2 regions of the Bacillus sp. C1 genome follow, and region 2 is predicted to be linked to the other one. Evidence: riboswitches for the same ligand, from Rfam matches in the RefSeq annotation. Region 2 holds a riboswitch; the other holds the start of a gene.

Region 1 (8,217 bases), on a different contig from region 2:
ACGTATCGAGAGCTGAATGAGAAAGCAAACCAATTGGCCCATTATCTTCAGAAATGTGGGATTGGGACCGAGTCATTGGTCGGGCTTTGTTTCCAACGTTCAGTTGAGATGATTGTCGGTCTCATGGGAATCTTGAAAGCTGGATCAGCCTATGTTCCGTTGGATCCATCGTATCCAGAAAGTCACCTACGATATATTCTGGAGGACACAGGAATTCAAATATTGGTTACGAACGAAGTATCACAAGGTTGGATACCTGAAGAAGTTAAAACAGTTTGTTTGGAACGGGATCAAGCAATGATTTCGCAAGAAAACACCCTTTCACCAATATGTAAAGTGACAGGAGAAAACTTGGCGTATGTTATCTACACTTCAGGTTCGACCGGGAATCCAAAAGGGGTTTTGGTGCAGCATCATTCGGTATTAAATCTATCCTATGGTTTACAGAAAGAGGTTTTTTCACATCGGACACCTGTTAACATGCGCGTTGGTCTCAATGCTTCAATCGCCTTTGATTCATCCGTTAAACAATTACAAATGCTTTTGTATGGTTCTAGTTTGTATATTATTTCAAACGAAGTTCGCAGTGATCCTCAACAGTTTGTATCTTACATTCGGGAGAATAAGTTGGAAATGTTCGATATAACACCTTCACTACTCCAATTACTCATAGATGAGGGGTTGTTAGAAACAAACGATAGTGTTCATGTCCCAAGCAAGGTACTGGTCGGTGGAGAAGCGATTATGCCATCACTGTGGGAACAATTAGTAGAGGCCGACAAGGTCCATTTTTATAACGTGTATGGTCCTACAGAATGTACGGTTGATGCGACATGCTATCGCATCAAAAAAGATAGTGAGAGAGTAACCATTGGGCGTCCTTTGCCGAACGTTCAAGCCTATGTATTGGATGAGAATTTGTTACCTGTTCCAGTTGGTGTAACGGGTGAACTTTATATCGGCGGAGCAGGCCTAGCGAGAGGATACTTGAATCGTCCAGAGTTAACGTCCGAGCGTTTTATTCCTCATCCATTTAATGAAGGGGAACGGCTATACCGGACGGGAGATCTAGTCCGCTATTTAGCTGATGGCCATTTGGATTATCTGGGAAGAATCGATAATCAAGTGAAAATTCGAGGCTTCCGGATTGAGCTTGGAGAGATTGAAGCGAATTTAGAAAGTCATCCATCGGTGAAAGAGGCAGTAGTCTTGATAAGAGAGGAACAACCAGGAGATCCGAGATTGGTTGCCTATGTGGTGGGTGAAGGAAGTATGTATGAATGGCGTGAGCATCTCAAGAGACAAGTACCGAATTATATGGTTCCTGCACACTTTATTAAGGTAGACGCGATTCCGCTTACGACAAACGGGAAGGTTGATCGAAAGGCGCTGAATAGCTTAACGATTCAAAGAGATAGTACATTTTCTACACCAATCATCCCACGGGATGAAATTGAGTATCAGCTGATTAAAATTTGGCAGGATTTGCTACAAATAGAAGGTGTCCATGTAAATGATGACTTCTTCGAAAGAGGGGGGCACTCGCTCCTTGTAATCAAATTGATTTCAAAAATCAGAGAGAAATTTGGAAAAGAGATTAAGGTGTCCGCACTGATTGAGAACCCGACAGTGGAAGGAATGGCTTGTCTGATCCGTGACAATTATGGTATGGAAAAATCGTTATCGGGTCTGGTTCCATTACAAGAATCAGAGAAAAGGCCTTTCTTCTGTATTCATCCGTTTATGGGGAATGTATTCTGTTACATTCAGCTAGCAAGGTTACTCAAGGATCACTGCTCATTTTATGGGCTACAAAATCCTCTCGTAGAGAAAGAAGGAATGGACGGATTAACTTTGCCTGGAGTAGTTCAACTCTACATTGAGGAAATAAAGCACGTTCAGCCAGAGGGACCGTATCGTCTGGGAGGATGGTCGCTGGGCGGTGCCATCGCCTATGAAATCGCAACTATGTTACGGAACCAGGGAGAAGAAGTTGAGGTGTTGGTACTAATGGATACTAAGGTGCCTTCAGAACAGGATTACAAGACAAATGAAGAAATGCTCACTTATATATTGGAGCATTTCATTCATTCAGGATTAGTAGAGCGGGAAAAAGAACTCGTTCATCAACAGGACATGCTTGTTAATCAGTTGATCGTGGAAGGCGTGCTTCCGCCTGATGCGGATCTTACGAGTCTAAAACAGATTACCAATGCTCACAGGAAGTGTTTAAATTTAATGGCAGAACATGTCTTAACGCCATACTTTGGAGAGGTAATCTACTTCAGTGCTGAAGAAGGCAGAGAGTTGTTCACGGATTGGAAGCCGTTATTACAGGGGAAAGTGAATAAGTATTCGGTGCCTGGGTCACACGAGGAGATCGTCTTCTCTCCAGCGGTGGAAAAGATATCTAAATATCTCAAAAATAGATTAGAAGAGATAGAGAGGGAAAACCTTTCGTTAACGGTAAAGTAGGGTGTTCTGAAAGATACAACTTTATGAAGAGCATGCAGGGGATAGAAAAGAGTTGTTTATTATGGATAAAAGTAATTTTATTAGGATGTCTCGAAACATCATAAAAAAACAATTTAGATAAGCAAATTCAAGAATAAATGATTACAAAAACAAATGTTTATTTTCAGACTGTGGAGAAGGTCTTCTCCACGGTCCTTTTTTGTCTGGGTCTTTTAATCTTTCAATGATGAGAAAAAGGAGTAGTGAGTTGAAAAATCATCGCGATTACGCTTTTTTATATTTACATATTGAGTAGAGGAAGGGCTATTTTCCTTGATTTGTAAAAAGAAAGTTTATATGATGGAATCAAACATATGAACATATGAACAGATATTCATATGTTCATATTGAAAAGGAGGATGGAAAAATGTTAGATGTAATTGTAATAGGGGCTGGCCAAGCAGGTCTAGCTATGGGGTATTATTTACAGCAAGGAAACTATCGTTTTGTCTTGTTAGATGGAGAAAAGGAAGTTGGCGATTCATGGAGAAAGCGATACGATTCTTTACAATTGTTTACACCAAGGCGGTATTGTGCATTGCCGGGTATGAGGTTAAATGGAGATCAAAATGAATTTCCGAGTAAAGATGAAATTGCCAATTATTTAGAAGCATATGCAAAACATTTTTCCATACCGGTGAGATTAAATATGAATGCTTTAAAAATAAAGAAGAAGGGGAGCGTGTTTGAAGTATATACATCTAAAGAAATTATGCAATCTAAACGAGTTATTATCGCATCAGGAGCTTTTCAGCAATCCTTTATTCCCTCTATTTCTCAAAACTTGTCACATAATATTTTTCAAATTCATTCTTCACAATATCAATCACCAATGCAAATTCCAGATGGGCCAGTTCTTGTAGTAGGAGGAGGGAACTCCGGCACACAAATTGCGGTAGAGCTTGCGAAAACTCATGATGTTACGATTGCTGTCAGTCATCCACTGTCATTTTTACCATTAAAAATAATGGGAAGGAGTATTTTTTCTTGGCTGGAAACGATAGGCCTATTATATGCTGGCACAAATACAAGGCGGGGAAGATGGTTTAGGCAGCGGAAAGATCCGATATTTGGTTTTGAATGTAGAGAGCTCATTCGTAATGGGAAGATAACAGTGAAACCTAAAGTAGTAAATGCATTGCAGCATAAAGTAGTTTTTTCAGATGATAGCACTTGCGATGTCCAGAACATAATATGGTCTACAGGCTTCACGCCAAATTATCGGTGGATTGAAGTGGAAGGAGCGGTTAATCAGGAAGGGTTTCCTATTCATACAAGAGGCGTAAGTAAAGTGCAAGGATTATACTATATTGGATTACCGTGGCAACATCAAAGAGGATCAGCTCTTCTTTGTGGTGTGGGCCAAGATGCAGAATTTGTATGTTCCAGTATTCAAAAAGAAGATTCAATATTGACCAAAAAAATAGGTCGGTAGCAATTCCTACCGACCAACTATATGTACAGCAATTAGGAGAGGTCAAACTTTCATTACATTTATTATAATTCGTTCTGACAATTTAGAAAACTAGAAAGTGATCGTTATATGTTGAGAAAGTTTTTTGTACCGTAATATATGGAGTATTAAGAATATCGTATGTAAAATAGGTAATATAGACCTCCTATTAAGAGGTAATCATGCTATATTTTGTATTTTTTTGAAATGAATTATGATAGATTTATAATATGCATATATTTATTAAAATATGTAAGGTGTTTTTCGTATATTTATCAATAGAGAGAGGGATACAATATGAAATTTGATGACCAACGTTTACTTGGAATTCGATTAGGTTCTTTACTTATAACAGGAGAGAATCAATATTTAGTCATAAAGAAAAAAGAACATTATTCCTTATTAAATATTGAAACGCTGGAGTGCACACCTCTGGAAGTGTCATTGGAGCATCTTGAAGAAATGCTTCATGAGGATCTTCAAGAAAGTATAAAGGAGATTATTGCACCTGAACATTTAAAGATTGTGGCTAAAAATATAATATAAAAAAGCTGGAAAAAAACCAGCTTTTTTATATTATAGGCGCTTTTCGTTATATACCTACAACTAAGTGGATATAAGTATTTGAGAATCACTGTGTGCAGATACAGACTCTTAAAATATTATTCTACAAATTCTTCAACCCATCCATGATCGATTAATACTTGAATGTATTCTTGCATATCGGTTAATTTGTTAGTGATGAGTTGTTCAACAATAATATTACATTCACCTTTTTCGAAGTTTATAAATATTTCCTTTACTTTTGAAAACTGGGTTTGATGATTGAAAGCTGGAAGTTCGATGACATCACCTATACATGGTTTCATGTTAGAGTTGAAATGTTTCGCGCAACATCTAATGGAACTTTCTTTTTCAGAAATATAGCATATATTTTGGTTCATCACTATTTTCATGTTATAAATCCCACCTATATAATGAATTTGTATTTCATAATAATTCTTTTCATTTTTTAAATTGAATCTTCTAGTGTAGTTGTATCTATATTTTTCCCATCCATTGTTATTTGTATTTGTTGGTTCGGATTTGCTGCTACGATCCAAGCGTTTGGTAAAAATCGATCTTCATGAGATAAGGTAGATGGTGAATTTCGAACTTTTCCCCATAAATATAATGTGGCTGAAGAGCCTCCATCCATAGCCATTGCATTTATGGCACCTTTTTCATAGAGAATGTCTTGACATTCCTTTAAAGTGGCCCCAATACTATGTGCTTGTCTACCATCGATAACGAGAAACATGAGAGATCCATCTTGTTTTTGTGCCATTATACTACGCGGTGCAGACCCCCAGCCGCCATCTCCCTCTGTTATCATTTTTTCTCCATCTACAATTAATTGCGGCATAAAGCCAGCTGCTGAAATAACGTGTTTAGCTAATAATTGTTTGGCAGAGTAGTTTCCTGTTATCATTTCACCAAATTCTGTTAAACCAGAAATAATGGTAGGAGCATTGTTATCATGGTTCGTATTAATAATTTTTCCATCCTCGATTACAATTCCAGTAGCAATATTGCCGCCGCCTCTACCTGTTTCATCAGAAAATCCACTTGCGTTTACAGCAACAAGGGCATGATTACGCTTAGCCATGACACTAATTTTTTCACCTTTTTCTGATCCTTGTGTTCCTTGGTGAGTAGCGAGTTTCACATTAAACGGATTACTAATAGTAACTAGTTTTCCTTCGAAATGAAAGCGAGTATTTGCAGTGCTTTTAATCGTTTCTATATCGATTTTTAAAGGTGCATGTTTTAATTCTTTTAATCTCTTCGCAGTCATTTTTCCATAAATACGATTCCTACTATTAATCCATTTTGGATTATGGATACGATCTGTTAATGTATTCAATTCTTCTTTCGGTAGAAAAGTATATTTCGCAAATTGCGGATGTTGAGATGTTAATATGCTTTCAGCAATAATGACACGAAAATCATGACCGTAGCTCGTACCAAATAATACGCCACTACCAATTAGTATAAAAATGAACAGAAGGATTATAAATCTTTTTAAAATTTTTCTTAGACGTTTCAATATGTTTTCCTCCACTAAGTATAGTTGTATATATACGTGATGATCCCTTACATTCACTTTATATAGCTTTTAAAAAGGGATGAGAAAGAAGAGGAATGATGACTTTTTGTTAAAACGAAATCATTACGGTTTAAATGTTATTCCTAGTCAATTCTTCTTCATAGTAGGTGACATATAAACAACGCATTAGGAGCTAAGAGAATACAAATATACAATTTCACTTTGTACAATCATCATAGCTATAAATGAGAAATAGTGTTTTTTCTTTAACGTTCATTTCCATGCTGTGCGCCTCCTTTAGTAAATACATGGATTGTTTATTTTTAACTTCATATGATAAATGGTTCATGTACAGTTCTTTGTATAAGAACAACCCCTCTAGTTATTCAACGAGAGGGGGGCAAAATTGTATACGTAAATAAAGCTAAACTTCCCCCTAGTCGAGTTTTGGCACTATACAACGTAAAGGATGAAGTTTCATCACTTAGCTATCTTAAGAAGAGCCTTAATCCGACAATCCCTGTTCTACCCATTGGCATCTTTCGATATTTTTGGGCAATAGCCTATGTTTGTATAGGAGCCTCACCTAACAGGTGTAGCAATTATAATATTATGCGTTTCTTTCGTGTAGAAAGCATAGCTAGTATTTTTGGAATTGTCAACAGAATATTATCTTGCTTTTTACTAAAAAAATTTTGGGTTTATATGTGATTTTTCCATATTAGCATTTGAATGCTGCGAAATAGATGGATTTATATACGAATTTGTTTATTTTTTAGAAATAGCGAACAGAAAAAATGTAACAAAACATATAGAGAATTTTGAACGTTACGTTTTATTTTTCAATGTAACGTAGTGAATGACACATTGGAAAAATCATAGAAATAATATGTTTTTCATTAAGTTCAATATCCGTTTTTTTGGTAGAATCGGAAGCGTACTATCCTTGTGCAAGTACAGGGGATGAAAATTTAAAATTGTAAAAGTATTTTATTATCTAAGCGGATATTTCGTTTGAGAATAGAATGACAAATTGAAAAATAACATTTCAAGATGGAATTAGATTGGTGGAATCCCATCTTGAAGGATTGAGTGATGAGGGAGAAGAGAAAACAAAGGATTCTGTAGTTTTCTCATGTGAGAACCATGATGTAGAGTAATGTTTAAGATGTTCGTGTCTTAGCATGTAAACAAAGCAGAGGCTACTAAGGTGAAAACAAACGTTATAAAAGGCTAAGTATCATTGGATGAGACTATTAAACAAATAAAAGTTTTTACAGTTCTAATAAAGTAATAATCTCTCCAATAATCCCTTCATGTTGATGAACACCCAAATCTGAGTTTGTCATTATGACAGCACCACTACCTTTATATGGGTATGCAAGCATGAAACATTGGAACCCAACGCCCCAACCAAGTGAAGATATTTCTATTTCTTCGTCTGATTTATCGAGAAACACACCTAGACCAGTCCACTTTGAACTACCTTGAGGAGAAATCATTTCTTTGATAATTTTCGAAGACAGACCGAGTTTGCTATTGCCGTGCAAAGAATGAATGACTTCTATTACTAAAGTAGCTATATCTGTTGGATTTGACCATATTCCTGCAGCAGCCGTATACGGATAGGACGGATATTTCCCGGCTACTACATGTCCATTTTTATCGTGACCACAGGAGAAACGATTATTTGTTATATTTTGTTTAGGATACACTAGCGTACTGTTATTCATATGTAAAGGTGCAAATATTTCTTCTTGTAATAATTGATTAAAAGATGATCCGGTAACGTCTTCTATCATATCTTTCGAGAGGACTCCCACCTCTAAACATATGTGAAGGTGGTGAGGTGAATCGAAAAAAATATGTTATGTTCAAATAAAATAGCGGAAACATACGTTCTTGTTTTGGTATGATATGCTTAACAAGGAGGTGAAAAAATGACAGCGGAAAAGCAAAGGAATTATAAAACGCTTCAAATTTGGATTAAAAAAGGACATCGTATGTATTCTTATTTTCAAGAATCTTGCCAAAACGCGAAGAATATGTACAACACGACAAACTTTTATATACGACAAGTGTATACAGGTTTGACACAAAATAAGGAGTTGCAACCTTTACAAAAAGAAGTTTTAGATACAATTGCTAAAAACATAGGGAA
Region 2 (8,217 bases):
TACCAGCATTTTCTATTTGCTGTTGTGATGGCTTCCATAGAAGCACACTCGCAGTAATCGCTTTCATTATTATTCCTCCTCATCTTACAATTTTTTAAAAGTAAATAATAACTATATACAGCAACTACTCTTAAAAAACCTTTTTTTAGAAGAGGAAGTTCATACCGAATAAACAAAAGGAGATGCGTATCAACCACGTCATCTCCTGCTTATTCCTATTATTTATTTCAGAAATGTTATCTTATTTAATTGCTGGCTACACGATACGAAGCATGTCTTTTCTCAATCTTTTCTTCTATTTCCCTTATATTCTCTTTATCGTTCAATAATAATTGTTTATTCTCTATCAATAATTGTTTAAAGGATTTTCTTATTTTTTTTCGCATGTCTTTTCCTCCTTCACGATTACAAATAACTTATCAAAGGATCATTTATATAAAAGATAAGCAATTATCTGTGTAGTATTATGATAAAAGATTCGTGTGAAATCTATTTGAATTCCAGATGAAAACTATGTATTTTTTCTGATAACTTTACCAATAAAAAAATAACGCTTAATCAAAATACATTTGATCAGACGTTATCTATAGTCATAAGCAATCTCTCTAGCATTGCTTTTACAGCATATTTATAAATATTTCAGGTCTTCCCCAGTTCATTTCACCGCAGACAGATCTTACTTTCTCTTCATCAATTGTATGCAGACCTTCTTCTAGCGAACAAGAGATTGGAACTTCACAATGAATTTGTGCTAGTTGTAATGATATATTTAAGTTCTCTAAATCACTTTCAATTTTTGTACGCTGCGCTTTTGTTAATGTCGATATATTTTCTAGCACTGTCGCTACCGTCCCGTGTTCTTGAATTAGTTTATATGCCGTCTTTTCACCAATCCCTTTTACACCTGGGTAATTATCACTCGTATCTCCCATAAATGCTTTCGCATGAACGATTTGCCACGGCTCTACGCCTTTTTCTTCCATAATCTTCTCTGGCGTATAATATTCATAGTTCCCAATACCCTTGCGAAGAAGCATCACAGTAACCTTAGTATCCACAAGTTGTAGTAAATCTGTGTCACCTGTTAAAATATATACTTCTGCCTCATTACAGTATTCCTTTGCTAACGTCCCAATGCAATCATCTGCTTCATAGCCTTTCATACCAATTACAGGAACAGATAACTGCGAAGTCATTTCTTGTACAAGATCAAATTGCGGAATTAACTCTTCTGGTGGTGCTGCACGGTTTGCTTTATAGTTTGAGAACGATTCCGTTCTGAAAGTTGTACTCCCCATATCCCAACACGTTACAATATGCGTCGGTTCAACTTCTTGCGCTGCTGTTAATAAATGTTTCATATAACCATGAATCCCATTTGTTGGGGTACCATCTTGTCTCTTCATGAATTGCCCATAAACACTTGTTGCGTAAAAAGCACGAAATAATAATGCCATCCCATCAACTAACAATACTTTTTTCATAATTCCTCTCCTACTAACAAAAAATAATAACCTCACGTTATCACGTAAGGTTATATAAATAGATTACATTCTACGTTACTGTTCAACTTTATCTATTATACAATGTTTTCATATATTTAGCATCATTAACAGTTCAAAGTGTTTTGTTACAGTACATGTGAAGCAATCCAGAATACGTATTTTTACCTGTTGAAACGACCACAGCCTTCGCAGTTCCATTTACAATATGTGTGCCTTTAAAACATACATTTTCAAGTTGAAGTGGATTATAGTCTTTCATACGCTTTAATGGAATAAAACGCTTGCGTTCAAGATGATAACAGCTTTCAAATTTTTCTATGTTTATTTCTTTACCTGTTAGCATCGATTCATTCACTAATAAATCATCTGCATAAATAATACGTACATCAGCTGGAACTGTATCACCTGCCGAAAGAAAAACTACATCCCCTGGAACTAGCTCTTCAACTGGTAGTTTTATTATTTTGGATTCACTATTCATCCCTACAGTCGTACATCCTTCTACTCTAGAAACAGTTACTGTTACAATCTCACATCGATTTTCGTTATCGACACGTTGCTTTGCAAATCCAGGGATCATTTCTCCTAATTTCATCATTACATCAGAAAAAATTGCCCGTTTTGAAGATAATTCATTTTTCCCGTACACATGAATGCGTTTCTGTGCCTCTTTCATCGAAAGGCCATCTCTTGTTGTTTTAAAATAAGCAAATACGGACTTCACATCTCTTGTGGCAATTTCAATCAACAAATCTTTATTTTGTTTTAGTATAGATTGTTCTTTCACCATTCTTTTACTTTGTTTCTGAGACATGTTACCCACAATTTTATTTACATATAACATATTATCGTCTCCTCCTTTACAACATAGGAAGAAACGCTTTGTTTCTCAATTTATCTCACTTTAACAATTCTTGTATTGATACACTCTGTTAAAGTGTTTCACGTTTAGCTTACAACAATAAAGCTGTACGTTACCTTATGATAAATATAGAGGGAGGAACAAGTCGTTTCCTGCCTACATCATATATTTTTATTTCGAAGTATATGGGTAACGGAACCGAGTCAGAATTTGACATGCTCCTCACCTCCTCTTTCGCTTTTTTAGTCAATATTTATACTATGATAAATTTCATAGCTTGTTAATAAAAAGACCTCTACTCATAAACGAGTAAAGGTCATCGCATACATAAATAAGCGATTCCTATTAAGTATAGAAATCTGCGAACCTCTCCCTCGCCGAGTTTTAGCACTGTATAGCATAGGTATGTTACCAGCTACGTTAAGAAAAACCTTAATTCGATCATTCCTGTTGACCCATTGGCGTCTCTCGACATTTTTGGGCAGTAGCATTTCTCTATACAGGAGCCTCACCTAACAGAGACTTATTTTTTTATTATGTAGAAAATGTTACTCCTATTTAAAATAGATGTCAACTCTTTGAATTCAAGGTTTTTCAATATGTTAAGCATCCCGCAATTACCACACCAATGGAAATAGATAAAAACATAAGAAAAAGTCCAACAGCCTGGTTATCTTCTTCAATGCTTTGATTAATATTAAAACGCGGTGTACACCATTCGGCTAAATAAAAGACAATAATTTGCGCGACTACTCCAATTGCTCCCCATAAAACCATATCCATTACTGAAACAGAATGGGCAGCAGTCGAGTATAAGACAATAGCAAGGCCAAGCAGTCTTCCCCCAAGCGCGTAGCTTGCTGCTTTATTCCCTTTCGCCATTAATGAAAATTCTTTCACTTTTGTTGTCACTTCCATAAGAAAGAGACCGACACATAAAAGACCAATTGAAACCGCTAAATAAAGCAAGAAATTTATCATTTCTAATCCTCCTTTTTCATTCCGACAGGTAAATAATAAGATTCATTCCCCGTAATTTTTTCACCAGCACGTATTCCAATACTACTTGGCTTCCCAGCAATTAAAAATGATCCAAACACATATGACAATTCCTCGTTCCCCCTTTCAGTCCTAAGGGAAACAACTGGCAGCTTTACATATTTTTGAAATACAGGAAGCTCTTTTTTATACGTTTGATATACATTTTGATTCATAATATTAGTATCTTTGTCACGAATTGTAACCGTGTCACCTTCTCTACCAAAGGAAGGTTTTTGAACAAAAGAGCTTTTTCCTAAAAACGAATCTGCTTCTAAGTATGTAGGAAGCATGTATTCTTTAATCCACCTTCGCTCCTCATTTGTATAAAAGGCACCTTCCTCTGCTAATCCCCAAATGAGACATTGAACCGATTTCGGCTGCATTAGAAAAGATGAAATTGGATTTATAATCCAAAGCTTTCCTTCTTCTACAAGTTGTAATAATTCGATACCTACAAGATCTCCCGTGTTAGGATCCCGGTCCTCAACTAAATCTTCAATAGGATATGTCTGACGATATAAAACATCAATTGGCACACCATCTGCGTCAAGTAAAGCATCTTTTGTAATTCTAAGCTCTGACATCGGCAGCATTTTATTGGTAACTTGACATAACTGACTTAAATACCGGGTCGTATTCCAATCTTCTATATGCCCGTGGTGAGCTGTAAACACAACGTTTGGTGTTTCTACCCCTTTCGCAGCCTCCATCACAGATTTTGTGATTCCAGAGGAAAGAAGCCGTTCCTGATTTTTATTTGGATCACAATAATCCAATTCTGTACAAACTTCACCATTCATTTGGAAACATTCCACGATAAAGGTAGGGGTATCACTATTAAACTCCAACATTTTCATACCATCCTCCGTCACCGCAAAATCAAATCTTGAAATAATAGATTCAGGAAATAAAGATTCCATTCTAATAAAAGGCAGACTTGCAGAAGGAAAACCAAGTTCAAGAAGCTGTGTATCCGACAAGGTCCGAAGAAGCCTAGCAGTCTTAAAAAATACTTTCCCCATCCGTTCTGTTGCTAGCTGCAAATCTTGGAGCGTTTGTTCCTTTATTTCAAAAATATGAAAAAGGCTATATTCACTCCCGTATAAGTTAGACCAAAAATGGGGGAACCTTGAGTAAAATTGATTTCGTTTCTTTATGTAAAGCGACATAATCTAACCTCCAAATCCCCCCTTTGAACCGCTTCCAATTCCCCCTTTAAAATTAGACGAAGCTTGATAGGACTTAAATTCAGAAGAACTTTTGAAGGTTGATTTATTTTGATAGTATCTACCACCATAATAATAACTACCATGATAACTTGAATGGCTGTCATCACATCGCCATACACCAAGTTCATCATCCCAATCCCAATCAGAACAACTCTTATCTTTTGGTTTTGGAGGAAGATCTTCTGTACAGCCAGATAAAGTACCAGCCACTAAAGATGTTAGAACACCTGTTACTAACCATTTTGTTTTTGTCAACGGCTAACTCTCCTTTGTAAATTATATTTTTATTATAATAGAATTCATGATAAAATAGAAGAAAAAGGAAGAGGGATTACAATTGCGGTTAGAATATCGACTCTATGATGAAATGAAACAATATCCTGCTTTGTGGAATTATACAAACATTTCTGTTTCCGAAATCGTTGCAAGGATGACTTGTGAATATTTCGTTAAAGAAGGAAACACATATGTCATAACAGCAACTGCGATGGATCCTGACGGAACAGCAGTATTATATATTCAAAAAGACGATTTCCTCAATGATTCACTAGAACCCACATACTCTCATATCGGTTTTGAAATTAGGGAACTGCAGGGAACGGAATCGACTATAATAGAAAGTAAAGAAGTATGGCATCACGAAGAAATTTTAACGCCTCTTCATTCTGATATTTTATATATCAAAAAAGACGGAGTGTTCTTGGAATTCTCTTTAGATTCAAGAGAAATTGACGAAGATCGAAAATGCTATATTTATTATGGAAACTTTACAGGGGCGTGCAGATAATATTTCAAATCCTATGCTTTACAGTAAACAAATATTCTTTATATTTACTACATAAAAAATCTTTAATCCAAAAATAAAAACCTTACGTATAAAACGTAAGGTTTCTTATATAGCCCCACACATGCCGTTCTCTCTAGATGTCCATAAACCTGCTCTCACAGGTGGATGTTCTCATAAATGCTTTCAGTTTCCTTCTTAAAAAGATGGCATGCTGTTTACATTTAGATATTGAACTTCCATATTATACTTATTGGTTTAAGACATACATAAGCTACGTACACCGTAGGAATTTTATATAACGTTAGTTAAAATAAGACCCCCGCACGTGCCGTTCCTCGTAAATGTCCAAAAACCCGCTACTCGCAGGTGGATGCCCTCACAGCTACCGTATATCTTCCTTCACAAAGAAGGCGTGATAATGATCGCTAAATGTTGAGCTTCCGTATAACTAACATCGGTTTTAGACATAAATAAGTTACGTACACCGCAGGATGTTTTATTTACTTGTCGTTATCTTATCACATTGTATGCAATGTGTAAAATGTAACGCTTTGAAGTCATTTCTTGCTTGTGATCTTATTTTAATACAAAATATTTTTGCATGCAAGAGGTTACTGTTCTTCTTTTGCAATTTGGTTTTCTGGATAAGAAATCCAATCACTCCAGCTCCCCGCATATAACTTCACGTTACGAAAACCAGCTATTTGTAACGCCAATATATTAGGACATGCTGTCACACCAGATCCGCAGTAGACGATTGTTTCTTTTTCTTTAGTAAGATGATGGAAACGCTCCTCTTGCTCTTCTTTATTTTTAAATCGCCCTTCCGTCGTGATCCCATCTTTCCAAAAATAGTTTTCTGCTGTTGGAATATGACCAGCTTTAGGATCAACCAGCTCTTCAACACCTGCATACCGTTTTGGCTCTCTCGAATCAATTAACGTAACGTCTGCATTTGTACGGATGTTTTCTTTCACATCTTCAATCGTTACAAGCATGTTGTCTTGTACATTCGGGATGAATTGTTTCCGTTCAGTGATTGGAGCTTCTGTTGTGGTAGATAAGTTTTGTTCTTTCCAAGCAGGAAATCCACCATTTAACACATATGCTTTTTGATGTCCTACATATGTTAATAACCACCATAGACGTGAAGCCATTGCACCACCTTGACTGTCATACGCAACCACCGTCGTATATTCATCAATACCAGCTTGAGATAGCTTTTCAGCAAAATCCCGAATAGCTGGAAGTGGATGACGACCACCGTGCCCCATAATAGGACTAGATAAATCATTATTCAAATCAAAATAGAGCGCATGAGGAATATGTTCTTTTTCATACTGCTTTCTTCCCCAATTTAGATTAGCTAAGTCAAAACGACAATCGATTATGCGGACATGTTCATCTTCTATATGATCACGTAACCATTCGACTGTAACAATCATACTTAACGACCTTCTTTCTCTTGCAGACGACCTACATACTCCATAACCATATCTTCTGTTACCATTTTACGTACAGGTGCAACACCTCTTTTAGCAAGATCATTGATTTGCTTCGTTACCATATTAATTGCATCCACTGAGAAATGTTTTCCATTTGATGCAAGTGCTACGGCCCCCTCAATAGCTGCTTCACGCTGAGCATCTAATTGTAAAAATGCGTTTACAATTTCATTTTGTTTACGCGAATGTGCTGTAATTGCTTTATGTACTTCCATCTTCTCTTCCCCCTAAATAATTTATACTTTCTTGCTAAGTAACTGCATAAGAAAATAGCTACAATTCCATTGTAAGTCGAATCATATCGCGACAAACAATTCCATTTTCAATAATCTCTTCTTCATAATGCTTTGAAAAGTAATCAAAATCAATAGAAAAAATACGAAAACCACATTTTTGATACAATGCGAGCTGTGAAACACTGGAATTCCCTGTTCCTATCTCAAGTGTATGCATATAATATTCTTTCGCTGTTATAATCGCATGCTGTAACAATTGCCGGCCAATCCCCCGTCCTTGTAACTCTTCTAAAACAGCAATATTCATAATTTCCATTGTTTGCGGTCTTGTTTCAAGCAATACATATACCCCTATAACATTTTCTTCATGTTTGGCAATATATAAAAGGCCTCTTTTCAAATACGAAGTAATTTGCCTCTCACTGGGATCAGCAAGTAACAACAATGACATCGGCGCCTTATCTTGTGAAATACGTTCCATTACAATTCCCATAAAAATTCCCCTCCCTCTCTTGTTCTAAACCCTCCTTGTCTACCATAAGTAATACAAAGGAGGGATTCACCATGGACAACAATGAGAAAAAGTGCAACGTCATCTCGATTGATGGAAAGAAAAAGAAAAACGGAACATATTCCCACCCAAAATTAGTTGTAGATGGAAAAACATACGAGTTTTCCTCGTTCGTCTTATGCGGTGAAACACCAGATGGCAGACGCTTAGTTCTTACTCACATGATTTCGACAGATGAATTTGCAGGATTCGTAAAATCACTAGATGCTGTACTACAAAAGAAAATTGAACGAATCTTTTTTTCATAAAGCTTATTAAATATGAAGTTCCTTTTCAATTGCTGTTAACTGTTTCTGTAATTGCTCCTTACTTTGCTCATATAACGACACATCGATTGTTTCTGCTAAAGCGAATAATATACTTGCATAGTATTGTGTAACGTCTTCTTGCATCACTGTGCTGAATACATCCCATTTCAATTCCCATTCTTGTTTATAGTGCTGGATAAATAGCTCTTCCTCTTCAGCTACATAACGGGATA

What was found. Region 2 has a riboswitch for magnesium ahead of ACX5JI_RS13035 (P-type ATPase actuator domain-containing protein). Riboswitches for the same ligand answer to the same signal wherever they lie in the genome.
Region 1: another riboswitch for magnesium. It lies ahead of ACX5JI_RS17350 (phosphodiester glycosidase family protein); the one in region 2 lies ahead of ACX5JI_RS13035 (P-type ATPase actuator domain-containing protein).

What each region holds. Positions count from the first base shown of each region.
Region 1 covers NZ_JBTMZT010000006.1:58,881-67,097, forward strand. Annotated here, with positions in the region: gene ACX5JI_RS17330 (non-ribosomal peptide synthetase) at 1-2,475, shown strand, start outside; gene ACX5JI_RS17335 (flavin-containing monooxygenase) at 2,882-3,949, shown strand; gene ACX5JI_RS17340 (hypothetical protein) at 4,265-4,513, shown strand; gene ACX5JI_RS17345 (hypothetical protein) at 4,630-4,923, opposite strand; gene ACX5JI_RS17350 (phosphodiester glycosidase family protein) at 4,980-6,056, opposite strand; M-box (ykoK) riboswitch at 6,482-6,657, opposite strand; partial or broken gene ACX5JI_RS17355 (serine hydrolase domain-containing protein) at 7,331-7,864, opposite strand; gene ACX5JI_RS17360 (RNA-guided endonuclease InsQ/TnpB family protein) at 7,997-8,217, shown strand, end outside.
Region 2 covers NZ_JBTMZT010000003.1:410,351-418,567, forward strand. Annotated here, with positions in the region: gene ACX5JI_RS13020 (acetoacetate--CoA ligase) at 1-67, opposite strand, end outside; gene ACX5JI_RS13025 (FbpB family small basic protein) at 246-386, opposite strand; gene ACX5JI_RS13030 (5'-3' exonuclease) at 618-1,484, opposite strand; gene ACX5JI_RS13035 (P-type ATPase actuator domain-containing protein) at 1,618-2,349, opposite strand; M-box (ykoK) riboswitch at 2,731-2,894, opposite strand; gene ACX5JI_RS13040 (DUF350 domain-containing protein) at 2,962-3,348, opposite strand; gene ACX5JI_RS13045 (glutathionylspermidine synthase family protein) at 3,351-4,577, opposite strand; gene ACX5JI_RS13050 (hypothetical protein) at 4,581-4,892, opposite strand; gene ACX5JI_RS13055 (hypothetical protein) at 4,975-5,424, shown strand; RNA gene ssrS (6S RNA) at 5,533-5,716, opposite strand; RNA gene ssrS (6S RNA) at 5,738-5,920, opposite strand; gene ACX5JI_RS13070 (sulfurtransferase) at 6,036-6,869, opposite strand; gene ACX5JI_RS13075 (YpbS family protein) at 6,872-7,144, opposite strand; gene ACX5JI_RS13080 (GNAT family N-acetyltransferase) at 7,203-7,658, opposite strand; gene ACX5JI_RS13085 (DUF3931 domain-containing protein) at 7,730-7,984, shown strand; gene ACX5JI_RS13090 (dynamin family protein) at 7,991-8,217, opposite strand, start outside.